One region of the Veillonella sp. LMAG:90 genome, then DNA from elsewhere that is predicted to be linked to it. Evidence: a T-box and tRNA genes for the amino acid it is inferred to sense, from the RefSeq annotation. Region 1 holds a T-box; the other holds one or more tRNA genes.

What was found. The T-box of region 1 lies ahead of cysS (cysteine--tRNA ligase). A T-box ahead of a tRNA ligase gene usually reads a tRNA of that ligase, here a tRNA-Cys.
Region 2: it has a tRNA-Cys gene. The T-box ahead of cysS (cysteine--tRNA ligase) is inferred to sense a tRNA for this amino acid. The anticodon was not compared.

Annotation. Positions count from the first base shown of each region.
Region 1 covers NZ_NAND01000001.1:1,404,972-1,416,917, reverse strand. The annotation lists gene CCC71_RS06210 (NYN domain-containing protein) at 1-430, opposite strand, end outside; gene rlmB (23S rRNA (guanosine(2251)-2'-O)-methyltransferase RlmB) at 449-1,177, opposite strand; gene CCC71_RS06200 (Mini-ribonuclease 3) at 1,209-1,676, opposite strand; gene cysS (cysteine--tRNA ligase) at 1,666-3,120, opposite strand; T-box leader at 3,170-3,373, opposite strand; gene pepT (peptidase T) at 3,533-4,753, opposite strand; gene gltX (glutamate--tRNA ligase) at 4,865-6,331, opposite strand; gene ispD (2-C-methyl-D-erythritol 4-phosphate cytidylyltransferase) at 6,391-7,554, opposite strand; gene CCC71_RS06175 (PIN/TRAM domain-containing protein) at 7,551-8,708, opposite strand; gene radA (DNA repair protein RadA) at 8,792-10,165, opposite strand; gene CCC71_RS06165 (ATP-dependent Clp protease ATP-binding subunit) at 10,378-11,946, opposite strand, start outside.
Region 2 covers NZ_NAND01000001.1:1,673,556-1,685,501, forward strand. The annotation lists gene CCC71_RS07375 (lysophospholipid acyltransferase family protein) at 1-61, opposite strand, end outside; gene cmk ((d)CMP kinase) at 76-750, opposite strand; gene CCC71_RS07385 (BaiN/RdsA family NAD(P)/FAD-dependent oxidoreductase) at 776-2,029, opposite strand; partial or broken gene CCC71_RS07390 (pseudouridine synthase) at 2,164-2,880, opposite strand; gene scpB (SMC-Scp complex subunit ScpB) at 2,897-3,550, opposite strand; gene CCC71_RS07400 (segregation and condensation protein A) at 3,674-4,414, opposite strand; gene CCC71_RS07405 (phosphoethanolamine transferase) at 4,622-6,454, shown strand; gene CCC71_RS07410 (GNAT family N-acetyltransferase) at 6,562-7,014, opposite strand; tRNA gene CCC71_RS07415 (tRNA-Leu) at 7,160-7,248, opposite strand; tRNA gene CCC71_RS07420 (tRNA-Cys) at 7,264-7,338, opposite strand; tRNA gene CCC71_RS07425 (tRNA-Gly) at 7,346-7,420, opposite strand; tRNA gene CCC71_RS07430 (tRNA-Phe) at 7,426-7,501, opposite strand; tRNA gene CCC71_RS07435 (tRNA-Asp) at 7,507-7,582, opposite strand; gene CCC71_RS07440 (MBL fold metallo-hydrolase) at 7,756-8,367, opposite strand; gene CCC71_RS07445 (TrkH family potassium uptake protein) at 8,470-9,978, opposite strand; gene trkA (Trk system potassium transporter TrkA) at 9,991-11,340, opposite strand; gene CCC71_RS07455 (CvfB family protein) at 11,419-11,946, opposite strand, start outside.

The DNA of each region.
Region 1 (11,946 bases):
CTTTGTAATAACGCTGTTCGTCAATTTTAGCCCGTTCAACCTGGGCTTTTAACTCACGCGCGGAGATACGCAAAGCACCAAAACCGAGTACTTGGCTCTGTTCCGCATAATCAGAGGTGCATACATATACATTGGCATAGGTGTTTTTAAAAGTGAAAACGGTCCGTTCAATATAAGAGTCCGCTGTTTCCCCATCAGCCGTATACACTTCCAAAAAATCATCGGTAATAAACTCTTCGGCACTGCCGGGATGGGCATATTTACTGTCAAATACCAGTATAACACGGTAACCCTTATGTTTACCGTAATTTTGAAGCATATGCTTAATTCGCGACCGGGCATGTTCCAAGGAACTTTTACTGATTTTCTTCAGTTCCGGCCACGCAAATATAACATTATACCCGTCAACAATTAAAATATCTTCTCTCATGTCGGAGCCTCACTCCTTTTATTGACGCTGCCGAACCGCTTCATACATCAAAATAGCCGCCGCTACCGATGCATTTAATGAGTTAATACGACCGTACATAGGAATCGTTACGAGAAAATCACAGCGCTCTTTAGTAAGGCGACTAAGCCCTTTCCCTTCATTGCCGATAACGAGCACTAAAGGACTCGTCAAATCGGCCTGATACAAGGTTTGCTGACCTTCCATGTGAGCACCGAGAACCCAAAAGCCTTGCTTTTTAAGTTCTTCAATTGTCTGTGCCACATTGCCAACCTGCACTAACGGAATAGATTCTAAAGCACCGGCCGACGTTTTGGCAACGGTAGCATTAATCGGAGCTGTATGGCGCTTCGGAATTAAAACGGCCGTAGCACCGCAACATTCGGCAGTTCGAATGATTGCCCCCATATTATGAGGATCTTCAATGCCATCCAACAAGATTAAAAGTGGCGCTTTATCAGAAGACCAATTTTGAAGCACTTCACCTAAATCGGCAAATTTAACCGGTGCCGCCAAAGCCACGACCCCTTGATGAACCACACCGTCAGCGTATTTACTAAGCTGTTTGTCATCCACCCGGCGCAGCTCAATTCCTTTATCCTTAGCCAACCCTATGATTTCCTGTAAGGAGCCCTGCACCTTATCATTCGTAATAAACAAACGCTGAATGGTTCGTCCCGATCGCAAAGCTTCACGTACCGCATTGCGTCCTACAATATAATCACTCATGATATGTCTCCTTTACTCTATCATAACGCATCTAACTCATACTGTCCAAAGTATACCAAAATGCAGCTTTCATCAAAGTCTGTAGTCGCTCGTTCTGACCCGAACGATATAAATAGCCAAGTACTGCTTCAAAGGCTGTACTGGCACGATATTCTTGTACGGTGGCACTTTTCGGTACATGTACATTACTATTACGAGCTCGTTTAGCCACCTGTTTTTCCATATCCGTTAAATAGTCTGACTCTTCCCACGCATGGAGAACCTTTGACTGTGCCTTAGCACAAATGCACTCCGTAACCAGGTTATGTAATACCTGAACCTTAGAAATGCCCGCTTCCGTCATGCGCTCGCGGATATAGAGCGAATACACGGCATCGCCTATATAGGCAAGCATGAGGGAATCCTCAGCTTCAGCCGGTACAATTCCCTCATGCGTAGTTGTTGCTTTTAATTTTTCAATAGCCGTGGCTCGTAAAAATTGATAGCGCTTAAAATTCACGTTTCTTCCACCGTGCCCCTTGCGGCGAATCTTCAATTACGATACCGATATTGCCCAATTCATCACGAATGGCATCGGCTAAGTCCCAAAGTTTCTGTTCACGGGCATTTTGACGAACATTCAAGATTACTTGCATTAACTGTTCGTATTCTTCAGCGCCGGCACCGCCTTGTGGACCTTCCCAAGCCTGTTCCAAAATACCGATGATATCAGTCATCATCTTGAAGATGTCACGTACTTCTGCTAATGTTTCATGGCAAACTTTACCGTTGCAGTTTTGTACTGCTTGGTAGTAAATGTTGATTTCTTTAGCCAAGCCGAACATTGGCGCTCCGGCAAGTGCCGTATTGAAGTCATCGGACATAGCTTCTTCAAATTCTTCCGCATATTTGCGAGCATTATCGAGTAATGCTTTTGCTTCGTCATCACATTCGCCTTCTTCTTGGTTTTCCAAGTATAAAAGGTTCTGAATAGCCGTTGTCATGCGTTCTAAGGATTTATTGGCTTCTTCCAAGCGTTCATCGCTGAAATCAAGCGGGCTGCGATAATGAGTGCTCATCAAGAAATAGCGAAGTGCATCAGGACTGTATTCTTTCAAAATATCTTTTACCAAGAAGAAGTTGTTCAAAGATTTACTCATCTTTTCTTGGTTAATGGTAATGAAACCATTATGCAACCAGTAACGTACAGACGGATGGTGACCGGTGCAGCCTTCAGACTGAGCAATTTCGTTTTCATGATGAGGGAAAATCAAATCGCTGCCGCCGCCATGGAAGTCAAATTCTTCACCCAAGTATTTGTTGCTCATGGTAGAGCATTCAATATGCCATCCCGGACGACCGTTACCCCATGGGCTTTCCCAATAAGGTTCACCCGGTTTAGCGCTCTTCCAAAGGGCAAAGTCCATCGGATTCTGTTTGCGGTCATCTACGTCTACACGAGCGCCCGCTTCCATATCATCCAAAGTACGGCCCGATAATTTGCCGTAATCTTCGAATTTTTCAACACTGTAGTATACGTCGCCGTCCAATTCGTAAGCAAAACCTTTTTTAATCAACGTAGCAATCATTTCAATGATTTCGTCAATGTGTTCGGATACACGCGGATATACATCAGCATGCTTAACGTGAAGGGCATCCATAACTTCAAAATAGGAATCGATATAGCGATTGGCAATCGTATCCCAGGACACACCTTCCCCATTAGATGTGTTAATAATTTTATCGTCCACGTCTGTAAAGTTCTGTACATACGTCACTTTATAGCCTACATGTGTCAAATAGCGACGAATTACATCCCAGGTAACAAAAGGACGAGCATTACCGATATGAGGGTGGTTGTACGGCGTTACGCCACATACGTAAATCTTAGCTTCTCCCTCCTTTACCGGCTTAAATACTTCTTTTTCTCTTGTCATCGTATTGTATACTTTAATTTCTCTCATCGCTACCGATGCCTCTCTTCCGTTAAAATATAAAAAGCCACCATCTCATTACAGAGACGGTGGCCCGCGGTTCCACTCTGTTAAGTACTGATAGCACTCTCTCCAACGCATAACGGGCGTATCCGAACAAACTTACTCTATTCAGCCTGTTAACTCCCGAATGCATTTCCCTTGGCTATACTTAAACCCTTCCACCAGTTAGTTCTCGCTGTAAAGTTAGTCACAAAGTACTTCTTTCGTTCATCGTCTTTAATAACAATTTTATTCGATATATAGAGAATAATATCATAAAACCCTTATAAAGTCAATGTATTACGACTAATTCTATACAAATTATACGGCTAAAATTTAATCGTGTGCAAGTGGTTCCGTTATATTTAATTTTCTAATTATTTCGCCTGTTATTTTGCTCTTATTTGGCTGCCGTGGCAATATTAACAATCGTCTTAACCGCTAACTCCATATGTTCAACACAAGCGTATTCGTGAGGACCGTGAAGGTTTTCCACGCCGGTAAACAAATTAGGTGTCGGAATACCCATAAAGGAAATTTTAGATCCGTCAGTGCCGCCGCGAATCGGCTGAATAAGCGGTTTAACACCGGCTTTTTCCATAGCTGCTTTCGCAATATCTACACATTCCATATGATCTTTAATGATATCGTACATATTGTAATATTGATCTTTAAGTGTCAAGGTGACTACTTCACGACCGTAACGTTCGTTCAATACTTTGGCAGCCAGCACGAATAATTGTTTTTTGGCTTCAAAGAAGGAACGGTCGTGGTCACGAATGATGTATTTCATGGTGCCTGATTCTACACCCGTTTCATTGCTTGCAAGCATGATAAAGCCTTCATGGTCTTCCGTTAATTCAGGAACAGCGGCTTGTGGCAATAAACGATCAAATTCCATGGCCAATTTATTGCAGTTAATCATGGTATTCTTTGCAGAGCCCGGATGCACGGATATACCGTGTAATTCAACGGTAGCAGAAGCGGCATTGAATATTTCGTATTCCAATTCACCAAGGCGGGTACCGTCAATGGTGTACGCAAAATCTACCGGAAAATCTTTTACGTCAAATAAATCTGCACCGCGCCCAATTTCTTCGTCAGGTCCGAAAGCACACATAATAAGACCATGCTTGATGTCCGGATTTTCTTTCAAATAACGTAACGCTTCCATGATTTCCACGATGCCCGCTTTGTCATCGCCGCCAAGCAAGGTGGTGCCGTCAGTAACAATTAAAGTTTTGCCTTTATAATTGGCTAAATTAGGAAAATCGGCAACACGGCTGTAGATACCTTTTGCTTCATTGAGCAATATATCCTGCCCGTCATAGTCTTTGATAATACGCGGGGTAATGTTTTCCGCATTATAATCAGCTGTATCCATGTGAGCAATAAAGCCGATGGCCGGTACCTGGTCGTTGGTATTAGCCGGTAAAGCACCAATAACAAACCCGTTCTTTTCGTTGATTTTCACATCACTTAAGCCCAGTTCTTCCAAATCCGCTTTCAATACTTTGGCAAACTCAACCTGAGTCTGAGTACTCGGTACTGAAGTAGCCGCTTCATCAGAGCGCGTGTTTGTTTTAGTGTACCGCAAAAAAAGTTCAACCATAGATTCCATATTATAGCCTCCTTTAAAAAAAGAAAGAATATAAAAAAGAGTACGGGAGGAAACCTCCCGTACTCAAAAATTGACCGTCAATAAAGGATGTAACCTACTAAATATAATCAATTATAACTGACTGATAGCCGCATCAAGGCGTGCCAACGTCTTTTCTTTACCAAACAAGGTGATAATGTAATTCAAATCAGGGCCGTGCATTTGACCGGTCGTAGCGATACGAATCGGCATAAATACGAATTTCCCTTTCAATTTGGTTTCTTTCATAATACCTTTGATGGTAGCTTTTACTACATCCGGCGTAATTTCGTCCAAATCCGCTACGGCTGCACGGAATGCATTGAGCACGGTCGGACAAGATTCTTCAGCCAATACCGCTTTAATTTCTTCAGCGTGTTCGGCATCCGGAGCCTCCATATCTTCAAAGATTAGTTTTGCTTCTTCTTTAATCTGAGCACCGAAGCTGATGTGGTCTTTTAAGCATACGCAAAGCATGATGAGTTTAGCTTTTTCCGCTTCATCAGGGTTTTCAGAAGCATAACCGGCTTCCTGCAAATGAGGCAAGCATAATTCGTATAATTCTTCATCGGATAAATTCTTCATGTAGTTGAAGTTAATCCAATTTAATTTATCGATATCAAACACGGCCGGATTCTTAGCTACACGGTCCATGGAGAAGTTTTGAATCAACTCTTCCTGTGTAAATAATTCCTGTTCACCGTCCGGTGCCCAACCGAGCAATGCCAAGAAGTTATCGATGGCTTCCGGCAAGTAACCGAGCTGACGATACTGATCAACGGAAGTAGCACCGTGACGTTTACTCATCTTCTTGTAATCTTTACCAAGGATTAAGGAAATGTGACCGAAAGTCGGCACTTCCCAGCCCAAAGCATTATAAATTGCAATCTGACGCGGCGTATTGGAAAGATGTTCTTCCGCACGAATTACGTGAGTTACTTCCATGGTATGATCGTCAATAACTACAGCGTAGTTATAAACGGGAATCCCGTCGGATTTTACAATAACGAAATCACCAACGCCATTGGATTCAAAGGACACATGACCACGCACCATGTCATCAAAGGCAATGGTCTGATTCAAAGGCACACGCAAACGAACCGTGTGTTTACGGCCTTCTTTTTCATATTCAGCGATTTGTTCTTCTGTTAAATGGCTGCAATGACCGTTGTATTTAGGTGTTTCACCGCGTTCTAATTGTTCCTGACGTACCGCTTCCAATTCTTCTTCGGTGCAGTAACAACGATAAGCTTTATCTTCATCCAATAAACGCTGCGTTACTTCATTATAAATATCGAGACGTTCAGTCTGACGATACGGACCGTGTTCACCGCCTACGTCAATACCTTCATCCCAATCCATGCCGAGCCATTTAAGAGCGGCTTTAATATTCTCTTCGCTTTCACGCGTAGAACGCGCCAAATCTGTATCTTCAATACGCAGAAGGAATGTACCTCCTTCTTTACGTGCCAATAGCCAGTTGAAAAGGGCTGAACGGGCACCACCGATATGGAAAGGTCCTGTCGGACTTGGTGCAAATCGTACCTTCATCTTTGCCATGTTTATATCCGCTCCTTTACTTAATACATTTTATTTATAGGGTGACAGGTTGCTAATGATTAGGCTTTATAAAGCGTTACTACCGCCTGAGCAGCCAAACCTTCCTTGCGACCAAACGCCCCCATCTTCTCATGAGTCGTTGCTTTTACACTGATAAAATCTTCACCAATCCCTAAGGCACCGGCCAGATTTTCCTTCATAGCCCCGATATGCGGCTTTAATTTAGGCGCTTCCGCAATGACCATAACATCTACATTATACGCCTTAAATCCTTTTTCGTGTAGTAGTTTCACAACACGGCGCAATAATTCCATACTTGAAATACCTTTGAACGCATCATCTTCCGGCGGAAACCAATACCCGATATCGGGTAAACCGGCCGCTCCCAATAAAGCATCCATCAAAGCATGAATCAATACATCCGCATCACTGTGGCCATCAGGGCCGAATTCACTCTCGATTTGTACACCGCCCAAAATACAAGGTCTGCCTGTTTTAAAACGATGTACATCATAACCGAAGCCTACTCGCATCATAGGTTCTGTCACTCCTAAATATTGCTTAGCTCTTATAATATCCTCGGGGGTTGTGAGTTTACAATTGGTATAATCACTCAGTACGATATGAACCGGTTTACCTTGATGCTCTACCAAAGATACATCATCAGTCCCCAAGAAGTCAGTCTCAGCCGCGTAGGCCTGTGCGTCCATGAGCCATTGACGCTGAAAACCTTGTGGTGTTTGAACCGCATATAACTCACTGCGTTTGAGCGTCTGTGTAACCAATAAATCGTCCGACACGCGTTTAATCGTATCGATGACCGGTACAGCGGCTACCGCTGCGCCATACTCATCAGCAGCTTTAGCCACAGCCGTGAATAATTCCGGTTTTGCCATGGGACGTGCCCCATCATGGACCAAAATAATATCCGCTGACTCACTGACAGCCAATGTGCCGGCTCGCACCGAATCTTGACGCTCTTTGCCACCCGCTACAATACGCGGCTCCCAAGGCAATTGGCCCATAGCCGCCACTTCTTTGGCAATAACAGGCTCTTCACCGGCAGCAGCTACAATTATCACTTCCGAAATATCAGCCACTGCCGTCATATGATGCAAATTCCATTGCAACACGGAATAATTTCCAAGCTGCAAAAATATTTTGTTAGCCTCGCATTTCATCCGTTTACCGGCGCCGGCGGCTAATAAAATACAGCTGATCATTCTTTAGTTCCTTTCGCCCGCGCAAAAATCATACGACCTGCACTGGTCTGTAATACTGACGTAACCATAACATCAATGGACGTATCCACATATTGGGCCCCGTTTTCAATAACAATCATCGTACCGTCATCTAAATAAGCGACACCTTGATTATCTTCCTTGCCCTCTTTAATAACCTGGACACGAATCCATTCGCCCGGAATCATGGCCGGTTTCAATGCATTGGCCAAATCATTTAAGTTAAGTACTTCGATGCCTTGCAAGCTGGCTACTTTATTCAAGTTAAAATCATTCGTTACAATTTTCCACTTTTTGTCCAAAGCAAGACGCATCAATTTGGAGTCTACTTCTGTAATATCCTCAAAATCATCGGCAATTACTTTGATGGCGATTATCTCTTTTTGTTGCATGCTTTGCAAAATATCGAGCCCGCGACGACCGCGATTACGCTTCAACACATCGGCTGAGTCGGAAATATGTTGCAATTCTTCAAGCACGAATAAAGGCACTACTAAAGGCCCTTCCAAAAAGCCCGTTTCACACAATTCGGCAATACGACCGTCAATAATAACCGACGTATCCAATAACTTTGCTACCGATACCGATTCAAATTCAGAGATAACCGGTATTGCCGCCTGTTCGCTGTCTTTAGGTACAACGTCTTTTTTCTTATCTTTTGCCACTGTGCGGCTCTGCAACCAGTTGGCATAGAGCTCCGGTCCTTTGCGCGATGCCAAACGCATCCCGATATAACCGAAGATAGCACTTAAAATAATAGGAATATACGAACCGATAATCGGAACGCGATAAAATGCCAAGCCAATAAGATTTGCTATTATAAGTCCAAAAAGTAATCCGGCTGTGCCGGCCATTAATTCCTGATTAGGTACACGGGATAAGAGACTTTCAATTCTTCTGGCCAATTTTAACCCCTGATTAATAATCGGCAAAGCGATAACAAAGCCGATTAGAGCACCAATTAAGCCGCCCAAAGCTAAGGCTAAAATTTTAATTATGGAAATACCGAAGAAGCCCATTGTCCAGAACTTCACATCAATAATCGGTTCCCATACGGGCATGAAATTGTCCGTCAACATATAACCCATAATCCCAACCAATAAGGCTATGACATAACGTAAAATCTTATATACCATTCATTTCACCTCCTTTCACTGTGTACACCTATATTGTACATTAAAATTATAAATAAATCATTAAATCATTATTAAAAAAGCTGTCAAAATACGAGTTGCATCGCTTCTTGTACCGTGGTAACGCCGTGAATCGTAATATCCTTGCGGTTCGTCTTCACCTGTTTCGCATTCCCCGCCGGCACTACAAAACGAGTAAAACCCATTTTGGCGGCTTCCGCAATACGCTGTTCAATACGTGGTATACTGCGGATGTTACCGGTCAAGCCTACTTCACCGAGAATCACCATATCGGCCGGTACCGGACGATTTTTTAAATTCGACACGATAGCCACGGCCACCGATAAATCACAAGCCGGTTCATTCACCTTTAAGCCGCCGATAACATTAACGTACACGTCTTTATTTCCCAGTGTCAGATTACAACGTTTTTCAAGAACGGCTAAGAGAATAATAAGACGATTTAAATCATAACCAATGGACGTACGGCGCGGCATACCGAAAGCGGTCGTTGCCACGAGGCTTTGCACTTCAACGAGAATCGGTCGAATCCCTTCCAAATAGGCCATAACAGCGGAACCTGTTTCTTCTTCCGTCCGTTCCGCCAATAAGGTCGCCGATGGATTAATAAGCTCCGCAAGGCCCTCCTCTTCCATGACAAAAAGACCCGATTCCGAGGTAGACCCGAAACGGTTTTTAATGCCGCGCAAAATACGGAACTGATAAGACCGTTCCCCTTCAAAATAGAGCACTACATCCACCATGTGCTCCAACATACGCGGCCCGGCAATATTACCTTCTTTAGTCACATGACCGATGATAATAACCGGCACGCCCTGCTCTTTGGCAAAGCGGAGTAAACGAGCCGTACATTCGCGCACCTGCCCCACACTGCCCGGCGTCGAATCGAGAGCGTCTGTAAACATAGTCTGAATCGAGTCAATGACAAGAAGGGACGGCTTATGTTGACTTGCTTCTTGCAAAATAGAGTCCAAATTAGTATCCGCCATAACCGCTAAGTTTTGCCCTTGAATGCCCAAGCGTTCAGCCCTAAGCTTTAACTGCATCTGCGATTCTTCGCCCGACGCATAGAGCACCTTACCATGAGTATCGGCGATTTTACCCGATACTTGTAAAAGAATCGTCGATTTACCGATGCCCGGATCGCCGCCTAATAAAATGAGCGCTCCCGGCACGATACCGCCGCCCAATACGCGATCAATCTCACCGTAACCGGTGGATATACGCGGTGAATCTTCCGTTTTTATATCCGCAAGCGCCACCGGCTTAGTAGCCGCCTTGTCTACCGGCGCATAAGAGGCGGTTCCCTTTTGCTTCGTTTCACGGACTACTTCTTCTACCAATGTATTCCATTGACCGCACTGCGGACATTTACCGAGCCAACGGGCCGATTCCGCACCGCAATTATTACAAAAATATGCTGTCTTAACCTTTGCCATAGATTCCCTTTCTTTATATACTCGTAAATCAACTTCAAATTGAGAACCTTTTTTTCATAATTATTTATAAAAAAAATCACGAACACCATTTAAATAGTATTCGTGATTTTTAGTGCAATATCCTTCAAACAGAGGAGTAATTTTTCATGAATAAATTGGTAAATCGGCGTTATAATCAACCAAATCTGTAACTGTTAATCAAATCCTGTTAATTATACTACCATTGTGATGTCGCCGTCCACCACATTTGCTTTTATAACCGAACCTTCAGGGGCATCACCTTTTAAGATTAAGTCGGAAATAGGGTCTTCAACCAAACGCTGAATAGCACGTTTCAATGGACGCGCACCATACGCAAAGTCGGAACCTTCTTTAACCAAAACGTCAAGAGCTTCAGGGGATACTTCCAAAGTAAGATTACGTTCAGCCAAACGTTTTGTTACATCTTTAAGCAAGATGTTAACAATTTTACCTAAATCTTCACCGGTCAATGGATGGAATACAACCATTTCATCGATACGGTTCAAGAATTCAGGGCGGAAATGACGTTTAACGGCATCCAACGTGTTTTTCTTGGCTTCCGCAAAGGAGCTTTCGGCGTTCTTCTTAGCATCTTCTTTATTCTTGGCAGCTAAGAAGCCCATAGCGGCGCTATCTTCTTTTAAGAAGTTGGAGCCTAAGTTACTCGTCATGATAATAACCGTATTACGGAAATCAACCGTACGACCTTGGTTATCAGTCAAACGACCGTCGTCTAATACCTGCAATAAGATGTTGAAGAAGTCCGGATGAGCTTTTTCAACTTCGTCAAACAAGATGACACTGTAAGGTTTACGACGTACGGCATCGGTCAACTGACCACCTTCATCATAGCCCACATAGCCCGGAGGCGCCCCGACTAAACGAGATACGGTGTGTTTTTCCATATATTCGGACATATCCAGACGAATCATGGCATTTTCATCACCGAAGAGGTTAGCTGCCAAGGCACGAGCCAATTCTGTTTTGCCGACACCGGTAGGGCCTAAGAATAAGAACGAACCGATAGGACGTTTCGGATCTTTAAGGCCCGCACGAGCACGACGTACGGCTTTAGAAACAGCTACTACAGCTTCATCCTGACCGACAACTCGTTCATGAAGTTCGTCTTCCAAACGAAGCAGACGCTGCGATTCTTCTTCAGCAATTTTCGCAACCGGTACCCCACTCCATTGAGAAACAACGGCAGCGATATCATCTTCGGTAACAACAAGTTTTTCTTCGTCTTCTTTGCTGCGAGCTTGTTGTTTAGCTTCGATTTCATCAACCAATTTCTTTTCTTCATCACGAAGTTTGGCTGCTTCTTCGTAGTTTTGTCCGGTTACGGCTGCTTCTTTTTCTTTACGAACATCGGCCAGACGAGTTTCCAAATCTTTCACATCAGGTGGCGCTGTAAATACTTTCATACGTACTTTAGAGGCTGCTTCATCCATTACGTCGATAGCTTTATCCGGCAAGAAACGGTCGGAAATGTAACGACTGGATAATTCAACGGCAGCTTTTAAAGCTTCGTCGGTAATCTTAGCTTTGTGGAACGCTTCGTAGCGGTCACGCAAGCCTTTCAAAATTTCAAGAGCTTCTTCTTCACTTGGTTCACCGACCAATACAGGTTGGAAACGACGTTCCAAAGCGGCATCTTTTTCGATGTGTTTCTTATATTCATCGAGGGTCGTAGCACCGATTACTTGGAACGTACCACGAGCCAAGGCCGGTTTCAAAATGTTAGCTGCATCCATGGAGCC
Region 2 (11,946 bases), 270 kb from region 1:
AAATCCAACCATATACGACTTCAAAAGCCGAGCGCCATAAACAATCTGAAAATTTATCCATGAATACGCTCTCCTTTACTTTTCTGTTGCCGTAATCAATTGTACCATACGAGCAGCGGTTTCATCAAAAGATAAATTATCAGAATTGATAACTATCGCTTCCGGTACACATACAAGGGGTGATTCTTTGCGATTCGTATCCATTTCATCGCGTGCCATTACACTTTCTTTAATCGTTTCCAAGGATACGGATTCTTTATCCGGCGTTTCCAACCAGCGCCGTTTGGCGCGAGCTTCTACGGAAGCCGTCAAATAAATTTTTAATTCCGCATTAGGTAAAACCACCGACCCGATATCACGGCCGTCTAATATAACACCCCCTGCACTGGCCATGGCACGTTGCTGTGCCACTAAAAAGTCGCGAACAGCCTTAATGGCTGCAATTTGTGATACGGCACCGTTTACCTCTTGCGTGCGAATTAAGAACGTTACATCCTCACCATTCACAAACACCTTGAAAGCATCTTCGGTAGGTTCCATGCGTAGTGACAAGTCAGGCAATAAAGCTGCTACCGCTGCCTCATCGGTGGGATTTACGCCGGCTTTTAAAACAGCCCACGTAACGGCCCGATACATGGCCCCCGTATCAATATATAAATAGCCAAGCTGTTTGGCTACGGCTTTAGAAATACTACTTTTACCGGCCCCGGCAGGACCGTCAACAGCTACCGCAATACGCTGTTTACTCATCAAAAAACTCCTCTCCGTAACATGCTTAGTCGGCTGCTTCACCGTGTACGGCATGCTGTGCCGCCACATAGCCGGTGGCAAACGCCGCCTGCAAATTGAAACCGCCCGTAAAAGCATCAATATCCAATACTTCACCGGCACCGTAAAGTCCTGAAATCAATTTAGATTCCATTGTTTTCGGTACAAATTCCTTAACCGAAATGCCGCCCGCTGTTACGATGGCTTCCGCAATAGGTCGCATCTGTTTAAACGTCAAAGGCATATGCTGTAACACGTGAACCAAGCGTTGGCGCTCTTCACGGCTGATTTGATTAATAAATTTATCCGGCGTAAGATTCGCTAATTCTATAATAACAGGAATTAAGCGTTGTGGTAAGAGGTCTTTTAAACCATTTGCCAATTGTTTTTTGGAATAGGTCACAAAATCTCGCTGCACACGCTGATCCAGCTGCTCCTGCGTTAAAGCCGGTTTTAAATTAATCTCTAAACCGATAGTGCCTATATTCTTTTTCTTCATTAACTTACCAACTGTATGACTTAAAGATAAAACAATCGGGCCGGTAATCCCGAAATGAGTAAACATCATTTCACCGAATTGTTTAGCCTGCACTTTATCTTTAGCCACAGCCGACAATTCCACATTACGAAGACTTAAACCCATTAAATCTTTAACCCACGGTTCCTTCGTCTCCAAAGGTACCAATGACGGACGTAAATCCGTCACCGTATGGCCCACCTCTTTAGCCATAGCATAGCCGTCACCGGTAGAACCGGTAAGCGGGTAGGACAAGCCTCCGGTTGCTAAAATAACCGCATCGCCATAATAGGTTTCTTTATCGGTTACAACGCCTTGAACCTTATTGTCTTTTACAATAATATGCTTAACAGCTTCATTTAAATGTAAAATGCCGCCATAGCCTTTATACACTCGCATATACATATCGCGCACTTCAAGAGCCGAATCGGACACTGGAAAAACTCGGCCGCCGCGCTCTACTTTAGTAGCCAACTTCCATTCATGGAGTAAATCCAATAAATCGCGATTGTCAAACTGCTGATAAGCACTCATGAGGAACTTACCGTTCCCCGGTGTTTTCGCGATAAAATCACTGATAGGCGCATCATTGGTAATATTACAACGCCCTTTGCCGGTAATGCCCATCTTTTTACCTATCATGTTCATTTTTTCGATTAACGTTACTTTAGCGCCTTCACGAGCGGCAATAGTAGCTGCCATAAGACCGGCTGCACCGGCTCCCACTACGATGATATGTTTCATGGTCTGCCTCCACCGGAACGACGTTTAGCACCACGCACCGCGCCGTTACGACCGAACTGTTTTTTATTGTCTTTCGCCGGCATTTTACGACCTTTAGCGCCGTCGCCGGGTCCTTTGCCGAATGGTAATTTGCAGAGTGCTTTTAACTGACGCAGTTCTTCCCCCGTAAGTTTACGATAAGCACCACGTTTTACTCCGGCTAAGGTAAGTCCGCCGTAAGCAATGCGTTTTAAGTTGTACACACTATATTTAAAATGCTCAAACATACGGCGTACCTGGCGATTGCGACCTTCGTGAATGGTAATCTCAACCAACGTAGTGTTCGTCTTGCTGTCAAAACCGTAATCTACGATTTCTGCCGGCGAGGTAGGACCATCTTCCAAAGTAATACCCGCACTCAATGCCTCCAAATGCTCATCCAAAACACGACCTTTGATTTTAACTTCATAGGTCTTGGTCACACCTTGTGACGGATGCATTAAAGCCTGAGCCAAGGTACCGTCATTGGTGAATAACAACAAACCTTCCGTGTTGTAGTCAAGGCGGCCTACCGGATATACTCGATTTTTAATGTCTTTCAAATAATCCATTACCGTAGCGCGTCCCTGTGGATCGCCAACTGAAGTAATGCTGCCTTTCGGCTTGTTAAAAATATAATATTCCAATGCTTCCGGTTCAATACGCTGACCGTCAATTTTAACGCGGTCCACGGCAGGATTAATTTTAACCCCCAATTCCGTAACCTGACGACCGTTTACCTGTACCTTACCGGCCACGATTAGTTCTTCCGCCTTGCGCCTTGATGCATAACCGCAGCGACTGATATATTTTTGCAAACGTTCTTGTTCCATAGTCTGCTCCTTTCCCTTATTCCGTAATCTCACGGGCTTCATGAGCCTCAATCGTATTGTTATTTTCACCGTCAATTGTCGGACTTTCATGGTCTTCGTCGGCTTCAATAGTGTTATTTCTTTCAACAGTAACTGCCACACTGTTATCGACGGCTACTTCACGCTTTAAGGTTTCCACCGATTCTATGCCCACACTGCGCAAAAATGTATCGGTCGTACCGTACAATACAGGCCGGCCGATGCTTTCCTTACGGCCCAGTTCCATAACTAAATCGCGGTTCACTAAATGCTTTAAAACTTTTTCACAATTCACACCGCGCACTTCTTCAATTTCACTTTTCGTAACCGGCTGCTTAAAGGCAATAACCGCCAACGTTTCCATCGCTGCCGGCGACAAGCGGTCTTCCCGTTGGCGAATCTTACTCACATATTCACTGCTCTCCGGCGCACTTACAAGCTCGGCTCCGACGCCGCTTACTTTTAAACGAAGACCTCGTTTATCAACCACCAGTCGATTGGCATATTCCTCCAATAACGCTTCGGCCTCTTCAGTTGCACAATCAAATAGTTCGCCAAGCAGTGTGATAGGCACCGGTTTGGCTGCTGAAAAAAGAACTGCTTCCAAATGGGCGAGCAGCGATGTATCGCTTGGCTGATTCACATCTGTCATAGTTTGTTACTCACCTTTCTAACTAATATACGCTTACTTCTGTAATATCTTAATCTAATCGATTAAATAGCTACGCCTGTATTGCCATAATAAGCATAATCGAAAAATCTATTATAAACTGAGCTAGACAATTTCACTCACTAAGGTTACATCCTTTAACGAGCCGTCATTAGGCCCTTCCGTCACTGAGTGTATAGTAAAAATTTGACGCTTCAATAATTCCAAAACAGCAATAAACATAGTCACTTTGGCAGCCCGCACGGTTACCTCATTAAGCAAAGCTACAAAGCTGAATCGGCGTTGTTGTTTGGCCCTCATAAGCAAAGAATCAATCGTATCTTCCAAGCTGTAAGCCTCTTTTTCCACTTTTACCTTTGGCGGTTCCGGCACCGTTTCATCCACTCTATCAATACAAGATTTAAATAAACTGTACAATTGGGCAATGTCAAAACGAAATACCGTTTCCTGACCCCATTGGCTCAACGAATCGGGCCGGCTAAAGCTCTGACTGCTCGCTTCGGAACGCTCCGTCAATGCCTCAGTCAATTCTTTGATTTGCTTATATTCAAGCAAGTTAGCCACCAATTCGTCACGGAGATCCTCTTCCTCTTCCGGATTGAGCGGTGCGTTTCTTGGCAACAGCATGCGAGATTTAATCTGTAACAGCGTAGCCGCCATAATCAAAAACTCACTGCTGTAATGAATATCAAAGGTCTGCCATTCTTCGAGCTGCGCCATATATTGCGACGTAATTTCCACAATGGGAATGTCGTAAATATCTATTTTATGCTTTTCTATCAAATGGAGTAATAAATCCAATGGCCCTTCAAAAACGGCCAGCTTATACTCATAGAGTTTCATCATATCTCCTTACGATTCGGCAAACAAATAAGAGGGGTTATACGCCCCTCTTTATGTTGTCACGAAGTCTCGATAACCTTTTTTTAATTGTATCATAGAAAAATAGCATTTAACAACCGTCAAAGTATGTAAAAAAGCATATTAAACCTTGTATTTTTACTATATTTCTGCTATCGTATTGATGTTATTATAATATAAAGGAAATGCGTTATGAAAACTCTTATATCATGGTGGCGCAATGCCGTCGTTCAGGCAATTTTGTGGTGTGTCCTCATCTTTGCCGCTTTTTATTTTATTTACGAACCTATTGCCTTTGGCTTTGATTGGGAAGATATTCTTTTGTTATCCCTCCCCTTGTTATTGGGACTGGCCATATTCCAGCAACTTATGCGCAGTACTTTATGGCATCGGGCCTTCTTGGGGCATGGCCTTTTGGGCATTGCCTGGGCTTTAACCTATCCTTTGTTATATCATTGGTCCTATACGAAGCCCTTTTATTTTTACGAATTCTTCCCGGATTTCTTATTTGGCTTTCTACTCTTTGTGGGGCTCAGCTTACTCCACTATTTCATGGTACACCATCTGCCATACCGCCGCTCTTTGAGCATCCTTATCGCACTCATCCAGTGGCTTTTGTCTTTGATTCCGTTAATTCAAATCGGCTACTATATTAACACGTGGCATTGTTTGACGCCGGCCACCTTAATGGCACTGTATCAAACAAATCCGGAAGAAGCTTTCGGCTTTTTAAAAAGCTCCGCCGGCATTCCCGGCTTAATCGGCATCGGCATCGGCAATGTACTCTTATTCCTGTTTTACTACTGGTCAAACCAGGGGATGAACCGCTTGTCCCGTCGCGATATGATGACAAGATTGCGTTTAGGCGTACTCAGCATCGCCTGTCTTGCCTGTGTAATCTACTTACCTTTTGGTTTTATGAAAACGGACATTGTTAAAAACTGGACTGATGTAGCTACATATATGAAAGAGTTACAACAATACAGCGACAAACATCATGAAATCTACAATGACCTACATCTCGAAACAGATGAAACCGCTGCCACCGGCGCACCGGGTACTATAATCCTCGTTATCGGTGAATCGGCTTCGCGCAATTACATGAAAGTCTACAATCCAAGCTTTGCTTACGATGATACTCCTTGGCAAAGTGAAATGGCAGCCTCAAATCCTGATTTTATCTTCTTTAAAAACGCCTATTCGTCTTATGTACAAACAGTACCTACCTTAGAACGGGCTCTTACGGAGCGCAATCAATACGATGATAAGCCATTCTTGGATTCTGCCAATATTCTCGATGTGGCTAAAAAAGCCGGTTACTACACGAGTTGGTTTAGCAACCAAGGCGTTTACGGTGAATACGATACAGCTATCTCCTTAATTGCCAAAACGGCAGACAGACCTTTATGGGCTCATGAAGCATATATGTTCTCCGATAAGTACGACGGTGTTATTTTACCGCTACTCCAACAAGTAGAACCGTATAAAAATAACTTTATTGTTATTCATATTATGGGCAGTCATATTTATTACAATGACCGCTATCCTCATGAATTCAGTAAATGGAAAGTCGGCGAGGTACCAAAAGGCAAGGAAGCCTATGCCAACAGCCAACTCTATACGGATTGGGTATTACAGCAAATTTATACCTATGCCAAGGATCACTTAAATCTGCAGGCCATGATTTACTTCTCTGATCACGGAGAAAGCCTCAATTATTCCCACAATCCGGATATTTTTGATTTCGACATGGCTCGCATTCCTCTATGGGTTTACTTATCGCCAACCTACGAAGAAGCCTATCCGGAAACGACGGCTATTCTGCGCGACCATGAAAACAAATATTTCACCAACGATTTACTCTACGATTTAGTGTCCGGTATCTTACAGGCACCGACTAATCGTTATGATCGGACCAGAGACTTCTCGAATCCGAACTATCGCTTCAACAAGTATAATTTAACGACTCTTTTAGGTCAGGAACCATTGACCAATGACCCGGAAGCAGCCGCACCGGAGCGATAACAGTTCAAGTTTAATTCGAAGCGAATAAAACCGGAAACACACAAAAAGCGAGTCCCCTCAGAAGCGGGACTCGCTTTTATTTACGTTACTATTTTGGTCGGTATTGATTAAACTAAAGGTAATGATAAATGTACAACCGTACGAACCGGTTTTTTCACATTGCGATCAGTGCTCTTGAAACCCAAGGCTTTGTATAATTCTTTGGCACTTTCCATGCTAGGTAAGGAATCTAATAGAAGCATCTTATAACCTTTTTCTTTAGCTTCTTCTACAAGAATGTGAGCAATATTCATACCGAGGCCGGTACGACGAAATTCAGGGCGTACATAAAGGCGTTTCATTTCAGCTGTTTCATAGTTAACATGGTGTAGAGCTACGCAGCCGGCCGGTACATCATCTACAAAGGCAATGTATAATGCTTCACGGTCGCCTTTATACTTTTCTTCTAAGCCTTCAAATTCTTTCACATTGGCAGCAACACCTAAGGAACGTACATAATCAACAAATAGTTTCTTTACTTCATCAATATACTCATGACCATCACGAAGTTCAAAATTCATACGAAATCCTCCTTTAGCTATACCATAGTATGTATCTGTACCAAAATATACATGATTAATTACTCTAAATATATAGTTCGCTATAGGAGGAAAAAAGTCCTTCTTTATTTCAAAAAAAATAGACTGAATTTTCATTCAGTCTAAATGGTGCCGAGGACCGGAATCGAACCGGTACGGTTGTCTCCAACCGACGGATTTTAAGTCCGTTGCGTCTGCCTGTTCCGCCACCCCGGCATGGGTGGAAAAATATGGAGGCGGCACCCAGAATCGAACTGGGGAATAAAGGTTTTGCAGACCTCTGCCTTACCGCTTGGCTATGCCGCCAAATAAATGGAGCGGAAAACGAGATTCGAACTCGCGACCCCCGCCTTGGCAAGGCGGTGCTCTACCACTGAGCTATTTCCGCATAAATGGTGCCCCAGGACAGAATCGAACTGTCGACACAAGGATTTTCAGTCCTTTGCTCTACCGACTGAGCTACCGGGGCGAACGTGGCGACCCCGATCAGATTTGAACTGACGATCTTCGCCGTGACAGGGCGACATGTTAACCGCTACACCACGGGGCCGTATACGTTACTTTGTTATTATAGGGGTTTCAGCAACAATTGTCAAGCAACTTTTTGAAAAGTTTTTACATGCTTTTGACTGTTTCATTACTTTCGCCGCCCTTAGCAACGAAAATTATTCTACCATTTTTCAGAGTACTTTGTCTAGTATAAATCTAATATTTTATTTCAATTTAATTAAATTCTTTCAAAGGCTGTAAAAACGGGTTATGAGCCAACTCTTCTTTAATCGTTGTATCCTCTGCATGACCGGGATGAACAATTAAATCAGGGTCCCATGTCATAATTTGGCGAAGCGAAGTCTTAAGCACCGCATCATCCCCATTATAGTTATTCGTAGCCCCTACTGAATTTTTAAACAAAGTATCGCCGGTAAACAGATGATTCCCCCACTGTATAATAACGCTTCCTTTGCTGTGTCCCGGCGTTTCATGCACATAGAGGTCAAATACCCCGAGCTTTAGCGTTCCTTCCTTTAAGGGCAAATACGGGGATTGAAAGAGGCCTTTATAGGCCGATGGCATCCGCCGTTTGGCATGCAGCAATTCATCATCCCCGGGATGCATATATAAAGGAACAGAACGTTCTTTCAAAACACCGTCAACGGCACACACATGATCGCAGTGACCATGTGTGAGTACAACGGCTTGAAGGTCCGCATCCCCTACCATTTCAAGGACTTTATGGGCATGAAAGCCCGGATCTATGATGAGCGCCTGACCGGCCTCTTTTAAAACATAACAATTTGCCTTGTATAAGCCTAAAGGCTGCTTTAAAATTTCCATAAAGTCCTCCTGTCCAAGTCATACGTTGAGCCTTCTATTCAAGTCATACGTCGGGCCTTCTAGTATGGCTATTAATCTCCAGTGAGTAAAAATGTTAAGGCATTAGCCTCTGCGATGAGTACCTACCGGTTGCAATACCTTATAAGAACGTTTGCGACGTTTAAGGAAATAGCCCTGCCAAAAATCAGGATGCAGTAATACAAGCAAGGTAAACAATTCCAAACGGCCGAGCAACATATCGATTACACAAATAATTTTGGCCATCGGATGAAGCACCGCAAAAGAGCCTTGCGGCCCCAGTTTGCCGAACGCAAGCCCTACGTTCCCCAAAATCCCCGCTACACATTGTAAAGATTCACCGAAACTAAGGCCTGTAGCGGCAATGCCTAACGCGGAAATAGCAAATACAGTCATGTACAAGAAAAAGAACTGCTGCGTCATTTGAACCCATTTTTGCGGCATCGATTTGCCATTAATCGTAATGGTCTGCACCATATCGGGATGAATAGCCTTACGCAAATAAATAATACTGCTTTTAATTAAAATAATGATACGAATAATTTTAATACCGCCCGTAGTAGACCCGCTACAACCACCGAAGAACATGGACATAAAGAGCATCATTTGTGCGAGCGGCGACCATACATCATAGTTGCCAAGAACCAAACCGGAACCGGTTTGCATAGACACAATCATGAATACAGCCCGATTAAACGAGGTACCGGGAGAAAAATTATCTGCCATATATAAAGCATACATTACAATGATTGACCCGATAAACAGAATCAATAAATACATGCGATATTCAAAATCCTGCCAAACCGCTTTGAGACCTCGCTGGAATACGGCATAATACACGGTAAAGTTACCACCCGCCAAAATCATAAAAAAGATTAAAATCCAGCGAATAGCCCAATTTTCCGTATAAATATCAACGACTCCGTCGTTTGGTATATAACCACCGGTGGCAATCGTGGTAAACGTCATGTTAATGGCGTCAAAATACGACATACCGGCAATTACTAACGCGCTGAAACATACGGCTGTAAATAATAAATAAATAGTCCATAATTTAAAAGCCATAGAACGAATGCGCGGCAATACCACACCGGGACGCGGTACCGAAGCTTCAGCGTTGAACAAATGAGCCGAATCAGCCCCTAAGTTCTTAAGGAAGGCCAGCACCAATACGACAATCCCCATACCGCCAAGCCAATGAGTGAGGCTGCGCCACAGCACAAAACTTTTGGGTAAGCTGTCCAACTCTTCCACCACAGACGCACCGGTAGCCGTTATCCCCGATACCGACTCAAATAAAGAATCTATAAATGTTGGCAAAACGCCGCCGAAGTAAAACGGAAAAGAGGCAAAAAAGGATACCAAAATCCAGATAGAACTAACGGTCAAAAAACCGTCGCGCAAACTGTAACTTGTACTCGGCTGCCCGTAATAATACAATAAACTGCCCGTTACAGCCGCCATAATGGAGGCGCCGATAAAAGAAAAATATGACTCACCAACCGTCAAACCGTAAATGAACGGAACCCACATAATTCCTGCAACAATGAGGATTAACTGCCCCACTAATCGCATGACAATCTGTATACGCATAGGACACCTCGATTAAACCGGCTTCAAATACGTTAATAGTTTATTAACATGATTCGGCAAACTAAAGAAAACAATATGGTCATTGGCAAAAAGCACCGTATTACCTGTCGGCACGATAGTGGAACCATCACGTACAACAGCACCTACCAAGGCTTTACCGGGGAGCTTCAAGTCTTTCAAAGCACAACCCACAAGCGGCGATACCGGACTCAATACCACTTCCACGGCTTCTGCTTTGGAGCCTTCAAAGGTGGAAATGCTCACTACATTTTCACCGCGTCGTACCATACGTAAAATCTCGCCGGATGTCAATAGGCGCGGCGAAAATACAATATCAATCCCCACTTGTTCCATAAGGACAATATATTCCGGTCGACCAACGCGCACAATTGTCTTTGGCACACCTAAATGTTTGCCCAATAATGCTACCAGCAGATTCAATTTATCATCATCAGTAAGGCAGATAATAGCATCACAATCGGAAATTTCTTCCGCTTCCAATAAATTCATATCTGTGCCGTCACCATTGATAACCATGGCATTCTCTACCATAGAGGCCAGCAGCTCACAGCGCTCCATGTCTTTTTCGATAACTTTAACCATGTAACCGGCTCGATCGAGGAGAACCGCTAAATTGCGACCGATAAGGCCGGCCCCAATCAATAGAATACGCTTGGTTTGCTCCATCATGGCTTCTTCGTGGAATTCTTCGGCTATTTTCAAAATAGCGTCTTTCGCCCCCAAGAAGAATACTTTATCCATATTCAACAGACGACTTTCCCCATGAGGAATAGTCATTTCGCCGTTCCGGAGAATGCCTACAATAATAACACCTTCCGGAAATTGAATATCCCGCAAACGTTGGTTAATATAAGGAACGTCTTCATGCATCTTAAATTCCATGAGACGGACAGCCCCACTGGCAAAATCCTCCACATCAAGAGCTGCCGGAGTCTGTAATACCTGCACAATTTCTTGAGCCGATACCATCTCCGGATTAATAAATAAATCAACCCCTAATTGTTCCTGTAACTCGCGGTTTTCTTCTCTCAAGTAATCATTATCACGAACACGAGCTATAGTACGAGGAATCCCGCCGATTTTTGCCACCGAACAAGCCAGCATATTTACTTCATCGGAATCCGTAACGGCGATGAGCATACCCACATCATCCATACCGATTTCTTTAAGTAATTGTAAACTGCTGCCGTTACCTTGAACGAGACTTACATCTAAGCTGTTCTCCAGATTACGGATGCGCTCTGCCGATTTTTCAATAATATATACATCATGTTCATCTTGCACGAGGCGCTGTGCTACGGAATAGCCAACCTTACCGGCGCCTACCACAATAATTTTCATAATTAATCAACCCTCAAATTCAATATGTCGGTAAATGCAAAGAAAGGCGTAATTGATTACGCCTTCTATTTGCCGTCACTACGCCTTACGAGTATCCTCTTTGGCTTCCTTACCTGTGTCAGACGCTTCGGTTACACCTGCACTTTGGGGTGCGTCACCGTTTGTCTTACTTTTCACAAGTTCCTCAGCCGCTGTTTTACCCGTTTCGGTCAATAAGGTCCAGCCTTCTTCCTGAATAACCTTACCTTCTTTCATTAAATGACCTACAGCACGTTTAAAGGCTGCTTTACTGAAACCGAATTTTGCTTTAATAATATCAGACGATGATTTGTCACTGTATGGCATACGACCATTACGCTGATATAAATATTCCAATAACACTTCGCCATCAATGGTCAAAGCCGTTTCTTTTACAGGACGCATGGATACGTTAACACGTCCGTCATCACGCTTATAGGTAACGCGAGCATCGATCAATTCGCCCACCTTCAAATGATGTGTCATTTCACTGTTATGAATGAACGCAATCCATCGTTCCGGCGTTATAAAAAATGCCCCGTCGGAGGTGAAGTTATAGATTGCACCGCGCACCATTTGCCCCACTTG